4 regions of the Lysinibacillus sp. K60 genome follow, and region 4 is predicted to be linked to each of the others. Evidence: riboswitches for the same ligand, from Rfam matches in the RefSeq annotation. Region 4 holds a riboswitch; each other region holds the start of a gene.
The links. A riboswitch is a leader RNA that binds a small molecule or an ion and turns the genes downstream of it on or off. The one in region 4 is predicted to bind cobalamin.

Region 1: another riboswitch for cobalamin. It lies ahead of HCH28_RS21360 (FecCD family ABC transporter permease); the one in region 4 lies ahead of HCH28_RS05975 ((2Fe-2S) ferredoxin domain-containing protein).
Region 2: another riboswitch for cobalamin. It lies ahead of HCH28_RS16550 (ABC transporter substrate-binding protein); the one in region 4 lies ahead of HCH28_RS05975 ((2Fe-2S) ferredoxin domain-containing protein).
Region 3: another riboswitch for cobalamin. It lies ahead of HCH28_RS01560 (ABC transporter substrate-binding protein); the one in region 4 lies ahead of HCH28_RS05975 ((2Fe-2S) ferredoxin domain-containing protein).

The regions. Positions count from the first base shown of each region.
Region 1 is NZ_JAASJR010000013.1:41,071-43,274, reverse strand. Features, by position in the region: gene HCH28_RS21370 (YdhK family protein) at 1-101, opposite strand, end outside; gene HCH28_RS21365 (biotin transporter BioY) at 216-812, opposite strand; cobalamin riboswitch at 967-1,154, shown strand; gene HCH28_RS21360 (FecCD family ABC transporter permease) at 1,301-2,204, shown strand, end outside.
Region 2 is NZ_JAASJR010000007.1:207,534-209,737, reverse strand. Features, by position in the region: gene HCH28_RS16555 (elongation factor G) at 1-474, opposite strand, end outside; cobalamin riboswitch at 657-843, shown strand; gene HCH28_RS16550 (ABC transporter substrate-binding protein) at 1,007-1,999, shown strand; gene HCH28_RS16545 (precorrin-3B methylase) at 2,051-2,204, shown strand, end outside.
Region 3 is NZ_JAASJR010000001.1:291,585-293,788, forward strand. Features, by position in the region: gene HCH28_RS01555 (acyl-CoA dehydrogenase family protein) at 1-915, shown strand, start outside; cobalamin riboswitch at 973-1,155, shown strand; gene HCH28_RS01560 (ABC transporter substrate-binding protein) at 1,292-2,204, shown strand, end outside.
Region 4 is NZ_JAASJR010000002.1:446,236-448,439, forward strand. Features, by position in the region: gene HCH28_RS05970 (energy-coupling factor ABC transporter permease) at 1-107, opposite strand, end outside; cobalamin riboswitch at 257-441, opposite strand; cobalamin riboswitch at 692-873, shown strand; gene HCH28_RS05975 ((2Fe-2S) ferredoxin domain-containing protein) at 1,020-1,391, shown strand; gene cobJ (precorrin-3B C(17)-methyltransferase) at 1,396-2,204, shown strand, end outside.

The DNA.
Region 1 (2,204 bases), on a different contig from region 4:
GAAGTGGACGCTGGTTCTGTTTGATCCTCTGTACAAGCCGATAAACTAATTAGAGCGACTACTGATAATAGTCCGACTGACCATCTTTTATTGAATTTCATATGATATCCTCCTCACTATGTGCTCCTAATGTAGCAAATAAATGTGCAGAAACGATGGATATGACCCTATGAAAAACATTTCTTTAGTCTGGCACAATTAGGTGGGGAGATATGCTATTGAATGGGCATGATCTTCAATGTTTTTTGTAATCTATGGGCGAAGATACCAGCAAAAATAGCTAAAATAATATCTTTTGGTAGTGGAGGAATCATCCAAAGCCAAGCGAGCTTATATGAAAAATTCTCTGGCGCACTTGCCCAAAGCTTATAGGCAAAAAACATCCAATTTGTTCCTATCAAATAATTTATAGCCGTTGCTACCAAAGCAGCTACGATAAAACTTTTCTTTGTCCCGCTTCGTTCCACGATCAACCCTGCAACAAATGCCGCTAATATAAATGTAATAATAAACCCAAAGGTAGGGCTTAAAATTTGGCCAATTCCACCACCGAAACGAGCAAAGACAGGAGCTCCCGCCAATCCTACGCACATATAAATTGTACAGGCGAGCGCACCTTTTCTACTACCAAGAATAAGCCCTGCTAAAGTTGCAAAGAAGGTTTGAAGCGTAATGGGTACACCACCAACTACCATAAAGGGTGCAAAGGAAGTGATATTAGCACCCACCATCATTAGCGTTGAAAACAATCCAATGTAGGTAATGTCAATAGTTCTTAACTTATGGTGACTATGTTGTGTAACAGTTGCCATGAATTTCACCTCGTTTTATAAGTTATTACTGCTAGTGTAAAAAACGAATGCTATTGTGTCAACCTTATTATTATTAATAGTTAACTCAAATATTGGGTTAAATAGAAGTAGACTATCTATCTATAAAAATGTATGATAGAACCGTCACAATTTTATAACTTCAAATACTATTGGTGTGACATTTTTGAATGTCACTTAAAAGGGAAGTCGGTGGAAGTCCGACGCTGTCCCGCAACTGTAACGAGGAATCCTATAATATGATTTGCCACTGTTTAAGAATGGGAAGGCAATTATAGGATAGTGAATCGAAGCCAGGAGACCTGCCATTTAGTAATACCTGTAATGCCCACGAGGATGCAAGCAATTACGGACAATAGCTGGATATTTTTCTGACTTTGTTTAATCTAGGGTATTTCTATGCGCATTTTCGCATGGGATACCTTTTTTTATTGCTTCATTCATCAATATTCAGTAGGAGTTTAAAACAGATGAATAAAAAATTTATGTTATTTTCCTTCGTACTTTTCATGGTATTAATTGTTTCAATGACCTTTGCTGTAATGGTTGGCTCAGTTTCAGTTACACCGTTATATGTATGGAAAGTTATTCTTTCTAAAATTCCTTTTATACAAACTTCGATCGAGCAAGATTGGAGTCGCTCTCAGGAAATCATCATCTGGCAAATAAGAGCACCTCGTGTTTTGCTAGCTGCTATAGTAGGAGCGGGGTTAGCCATTGCAGGGGCAGCCATTCAGGCACTTGTACGTAATTCTATTGCAGACCCGTATATTCTAGGGATTTCTTCAGGGGCAGCTGTAGGAGCTACTTCTGTGATTATTTTAGGAGCGTTTTCATTTTTAGGTATTTACGCTCTTTCAGTATCCGCATTCCTTGGTTCATTACTTGCCATTACACTTGTTTTTTTCTTATCACGTGTTGGGGGACGTGTCTCTATTTTCCGCTTGCTATTGGCAGGCATGGCTGTGTCCTTTATCTTAACGGCTATCTCTAACTTTATTTTAATGATGTCAAAGCAAGAAGGGGCCTTAAAGGCTGTTATGTTTTGGATGCTAGGTAGTTTAGCTGGAGCCAAATGGAATAGTATTGTGATTCCAGCCTTCGTATTCTTGGTTGTATTTGGGCTACTATGGCTACACTATCGCAATTTAAATTTATTATTACTAGGAGAAGAGGCGGCAGTGACATTAGGCGTTAATCTTCAGCAATTCCGTATTCAGTTAATACTATTAGTATCTCTATTAACTGGTGTGCTTGTCGCAGTTAGTGGTTCTATAGGATTTGTGGGATTGATTATTCCCCATATTGTGCGTTTAATTGTGGGCTCAAACTATAAATACGTCATACCTATTAGTGCTTTAATAGGTGGAATAT
Region 2 (2,204 bases), on a different contig from region 4:
CAGTGGCTCATCGATGAACAATACATGCTGTGAGCAATCTTTGCGAAGCTGCCTGATGACAGCCTCCACATTGGCACCTTCACGATCTATTTTGTTGATAAAGAAGAAGGTAGGGACATGGTATTGACGTAAAAGTTGCCATACTGTTTCTGTATGGCCTTGTATCCCTTCGACAGAGCTAATGATCATAATGGCATAATCCATCACACGAATGGCACGCTCCATCTCAGGGGAGAAATCGACATGCCCTGGCGTATCAATCAATGTGTATGTATCATCGCCAATGCGCATACGCCCCTGCTCGGCAAATATCGTAATGCCTCGTCTGCGCTCCAGCTCGTGATTATCAAGAAAGGTATCCTGATGATCAACTCGACCACGGGCTTGGATACTATTTGTATGAAAAAGTACTTGCTCAGAAAAGGTCGTTTTCCCTGCATCCACGTGCGCAAGTACACCAATTGTTTTGTACATAAGAAATCCTCGTTTCTATAGAATGCTATCTTTTTATTGTAACAGAATACTAGCTTCTATATTTCTTGTAAAATAGTTCGTCTTTATGTCGAAATAGTGCTAATATAATGATGATTATACTTTTAGTGTCATACTACTGATTGCGCGATAAATATTCTTCTGCTAGTCTATCAATAGTATTGACCATTATAGAACGTATTGGTGCAAATGGCATTTGTCATTTGCTTAAAAGGGAAATCGGTGCAATTCCGATGCTGTCCCGCAACTGTAAATGGGGAGTCTATACAGCATGCCACTGTAGTGAAACTATGGGAAGGCGTATAGATGATGAACCTAAGCCAGGATACCTGCCAGTATGTATTTTTTGACTAAGAACCACGAGGATGGGGATAGTGATACAGGTAATATACCGTTATTTCACTATGCTACTCTCTTGGCGACAAGAGGGTTTTTTTTATGCCCTTCCAAACACCTGGGTAGTAAAGAAATCTCTGATTTCTTTCTATATTTTAACAACAAAGGAGAAAAGGACATGAAGAAATGGAAAAGTATATGGCTAATGATGATCATTGCCTTGGTCGCTGTTTTAGGGGCTTGTAATGCAAAAGACAAAACGGAATCAGCAGCACAAGGTGAAAAGGTTGAGCCATCTGAGGCGGCAGCCGAAGTAACCATTGAAAACAATGACACAAGTCAAACATATACGGAAGCACCAACAAAAGCGATTAGCTTAAATCAGCATGTGACAGAAATTATGCTAGCACTTGGCTTAGAGGATTCTATGGTAGGGACAGCTTACTTAGATGATAAAATCTATGAGCCACTGCAAGAGGCATACGACAAAGTCCCTGTGCTTTCCGATCAATACCCAACGAAGGAGCAAGTCATTGATGCCGAGGCAGATTTCCTATATGCAGGCTGGAAAAGTGGCTTTGGCGAAAAGGGTGTAGGCACACCAGAAGAGCTTGAAGAATTAGGCATCCATACGTATTTACATACGGCTTCCAACATGACAAAGCCAACATTAGAGGATATTTTCACTGATATTCGCCATATCGCGAAGATTTTCCGTATTGAGGATCGTGGCGAAGCTTTAATTGAGCAAATGACGAAAGATGTAGAGGCAGTACAAGCTAAATTACCAAAAGATAGCGAAAAATTACGTGTTCTTGTGTTTGATAGCGGTGAAAAGGATGTATTTACAGCTGGTCAAAACTTTATGAATGAGCTGGTGACAATCGCGGGTGGTCAAAATATCTTTGGTGATGTGGAATCAGGATGGACAACTGTGTCGAAGGAAGATGCAGTAGACCGCAACCCAGAGGTAGTTGTCGTGATTGATTACGGTGAAACAACGGCAGACCAAAAGATCCAATTCTTAAAAAATGATCCAGCATTGAAGGAGATGGAAGCGGTCAAAAATGAGCGCTTTGTCATCCTGCCACTTTCAGCAGCGTCTGAAGGGGTTCGTGCAGCAGAGGCCATTGAAATTTTAGCCAAGGGCTTCTATCCTGAAAACTTTTAATCCATTCGAGCTAGCGTTTTGCTAGCTCCTTTTTTATAAGGAGCGATAAAAATGAACGCATTTCAAAAAAATGTACCAGATCAAACATTTGAAACACTAAACCGTCATGGTGAGTTTACCCGTCTAGCCGTTAGCCCTGGCATTATTAATAAGCATTATACGCCTGCACAATTCCAAAAAATAGCCGAAATTGCTGGCGAAAAGG
Region 3 (2,204 bases), on a different contig from region 4:
CGTATTCGTCGATTGAAAGATAAATTAGGCGTTCGGGCAGTTCCCTCTGGTGAGGTAGAATTTGATGGTGCACTTGCCTATGTTGTAGGGGAGCAAAATAAAGGGATTTATTATATGCTAGAAGCACTAAATCTCTCAAGAATTTGTAATGCAGTCGCTTCTATTGGTATTATGCGTCGTGGCTTCTTAGAGGCAAAACATTATGTAAGCAATCGACATGCATTTGGCAAGCCCTTAACACAATACCCTATGATTCAGGATACTTTAGGGAAATTTGCAGCTAAGTTGCACGTGGAAGTAGCGACAGTTTTTGATCTTATTCAATTATACGATAAAGTGACAAGTGGACAGGGAACACAGCAAGACCTTATTATGAATCGTTTATATATTGCCATTATGAAAAAGGAAACGGCAGAGCAAGCTGTTCACTATGCTAGTGAGGCAATTGAATTACACGGGGGTAATGGCTATATAGAAGACTTTGTAACGCCCCGCTTATTAAGAGACGCGCAAGTGTTGACGGTGTGGGAGGGGACGGCTAATATTTTGGCCTTAGAACTCATTCGTTTAGTGGATAAGTTTCATGCACATGAACTGTTTGTCTGTGAGATGGAGGAACGATTAGAGAAATTAGCTGACAGCTCACTAGTACAAATCGTTAAAGAACAATTGGCGAATATTTCTATAAAACTGCAAATTTTTAGCGCTTTAGACGAGGCAACGAAAACTTTTGAAGCAAAAGGTATGGCTGAAAAAATGGCTCACCTTTATGAAAGTGTCATTGCGGTTGAGTGGGCACATAAATTTGGTGGAAAATATGAAAAACTAGCGGACGTTTATTTAGAACAGACATGGTCATTAAGAGAAATGGGTGCTCAAATGAAAACAGTCCAATACTTTTCTGAAATTGTATAATGGCCGGGGAGTCGTCTTGAATGGAGGCGACTTCTTTCATTTTCATGTATAATGAAATCAACTGAATATTATAAAGGTTCTTTACTTAAGTAAAGTGAAAAGGGAAATCGGTGTAATTCCGATGCGGTCCCGCCACTGTAAGTGTGAGTTTTTTCAAATGATGCCACTGAAGATTTCGGGAAGGCTTGAAAAATCGCAAGTAGCACTAGCCAGGAGACCTGCCTTTATAACGACATGACAACCTACGAGGATAGGGTGGTGGATTTTGTATCAGTTTTTTGGTGCGATTTTGCCCCCTCATCGTTCAAAGATGAGGGGTTTTATTTTGATGCAAAATAAAGCGAAATGTCGCATGGACCAACGAAGGAGGATTCACATGAAGAAATTTTGGAAAATAGGATTATCAGCATTTTTAGCAGTAGGCTTGCTAGCTGCTTGTGGGCAGGAAGCAAAAGATAACAAGTCATCTAACGAGCAGCAAACACAGCAAGAAACAGCACAGGTGGATGAAGCAACATTCCCAATGACGATAACAGATGCCCTTGGTAAGGACATTACACTTGAAGCACCTCCTGAGAAAATTGTTTCACTTATTCCGAGTAATACTGAAATCCTTTTTGGACTAGGTTTAAATGATGAAATAGTTGGTGTTACTGACAACGACGATTATCCGCCAGAGGCAGCTGAGAAGGATAAGGTTGGCGGTATGGAGTACGATATTGAAAAAATTATTGCCTTAAAACCAGATATCGTTTTTTCACACGAATCTAGCATGTCTCTTTCAGAAGAGGCTATTGCACAGCTTGAATCAGCAGGTTTGAAAGTTTTTGTAGTAAGAAATGCACAAGACTTTAATGAAACATATACAACAATTGAGCAACTTGGACGTGCTACAGGGAAATTACCAGAGGCAGAAAAAATTGTTGCTAATATGAAGGCGAAAGTAGAAGAAGTTTTGTCTAAAGTCAAGGATGTTGAACCCAAAAAAGTGTTAGTTGAAGCATCAGATGAGCCAGATATTTATACATCTGGCAATGGTACGTTTATGAACGCGATGCTTGAAATGATCAATGCAGAGAATGTAGCTGTAGATGGCGATAATTGGTATAAAATTGATGCAGAACAAATTATCGCAAAAAATCCAGATGTCATCGTGGTGACATATCATTATGTACCAGATATTTTAACGAAAATACCAAAACGGGCGGGCTTTGATACGATTAATGCCGTAAAAAATAATGCGATTGTGCAGGTAGATGAAAGTACAACAAGTCGTCAAGGGCCACGTT
Region 4 (2,204 bases):
CATTCGATTGGTAAAAAACCTTCCATGATATGCATGGCAAAGGCACGTTTTGGCACGATTAAAAAGGCCAGTAAAAAATAACTAAGTTTCCACCATGAAAATTTCAAAAAGCTTTCCTCCTAACTAATTAGTAGATTTTTAGAAGATTGCGTGCGTAATTAAAAAAAGCACTTCTCCACTGGTGGAAAAGTGCATAGCTAAAAAAGCAAATAACATTCTCATCTGCTAAGCCGCACACCTATCCTCGTAGGCTGAAACGATCACTTATTTTTCGGCAGGTCTCCTGGCTCTAGTTCAATGCTTTATAGGTCTTCCCATCCGTTGGACAGTGACATATTCTATAAAGCTCCCTATTACAGTGGCGGGACCGCGCCGGACTCAAACCGGCTTCCCTTTTAAGCAAAATGACAAGCACTTTGCACCGAAAAACATTCAAATTGTGAGATTTCACGACAAAGTGTAACATGAATTTCCATAAATATGCTATACCTTTTATAAATTTTTATAATTAAAGGTCAATGGCGAATATTCTGATAACGATTTATGGGCAAATTATATAGATTGTATAAATTTCATACCTAGTTCCATTCAAAATTGATAAATTTGTCATAAATTTTTAAAGAAATATTGAAATTTTAAAAAAATAAGATATGATAAAGACAGTTTTCTATTTAAAATTCTAATAAAAATTTCATATAAAACGTCAATAAGTGCTCGAATAGCTCGAGATAATAGGGAAATTGGTGAAAATCCAATACAGCCCCCGCTACTGTAATAGCTGATGAAATCGCAAAGCCACTGGTGCAAACTTGGGAAGGTGCGATAGTAAAATGAAGCTTAAGTCAGGAAACCTGCTTATTTGATTGTGCATGCAAACTTTTCGGAGGGAGAAGTTGAAGCGAAAGCGAGTACCTGTATTTCATGCTATTCGTTTTTATTTGGCTTCTACAAAACCTTTACTCTTCGTTATAGAGTAAAGGTTTTTCTTTTTCCAAAAAGCAAATGAGGGGAGACAGAAGATGACAACTTGGAATTTAGAGGGGATGAAAACACATCTCTTTATTTGCAATGGCAGTAGCTGCATGAAAAAGGATGGGGAGGAAATTACCTTAGCCATTCGAGATGAGATACAGCGGCAAGCACTCGATCAAGAAATACATACGACAAGAACGCGCTGTAATGGACGATGCAAGGATGCTTGTGTGGTAATTGCCTACCCCCAAGGGAACTGGTATCGTGTGCCATCAACAGAGCATGCTAGAACACTAGTACAAGATTTACATCATGAATCCTTATACAACGAACATGTCTTTACACTTCATGAAGGTACATTACAGCGTACTGCTCAAACAACTGCCATTAAAGGGATCGAAAAGGTGAAAGAGGGGTAACAACATGGCGCAAAAAGGAAAAATTTTCGTAGTAGGCTTTGGACCTGGAGATTTTAAGCATATTACGACACGTGCAGTAGAGGCATTACAACAAAGTGATATGATTATAGGCTACAAAACCTATGTAGAGCTGATTCAAGATTTAGTAAGTGCAAAATCGATTGTTAGTACAGGCATGACAGAAGAAGTGTCGCGTGCACAGGAAGCCGTTCGTCAAGCAGAAGCAGGGAGCATCGTCTCGGTGATTTCGAGTGGTGATGCAGGCGTCTATGGTATGGCGGGATTAGTATATGAGGTGTTAATTGAGCTAGGCTGGACAGAAGCAACAGGAATTGAAGTAGAAATTGTTCCTGGGATTTCTGCGATTAATTCATGCGCTAGCATACTTGGTGCACCCATTATGCACGATGCTTGTACAATCAGCTTGAGTGACCATCTAACACCTTGGAATTTAATTGCAAAGCGTGTCGAGGCAGCTGCAATGGCAGACTTTGTCATTGCTTTATACAATCCTAAAAGTGGTCGTCGAACAAGACAAATTGTCGAGGCTCAGCGAATTCTCTTAGAATATCGTTCGCCAGACACACCAGTAGGGCTGGTGAAAAGTGCCTATCGAGAACGTCAAGAAGTGACCATGACAACACTAGCAGAAATGCTAGAACATGATATTGGTATGCTGACAACAGTTATTATCGGGAATTCATCAACATTTTTCTATGACAATAAGATGATCACGCCACGCGGTTACCAACGTAAATATACCCTAGGTGAAGAAAAACAGCCATTACGTCCTCATCAACGTTTACGCGAAGA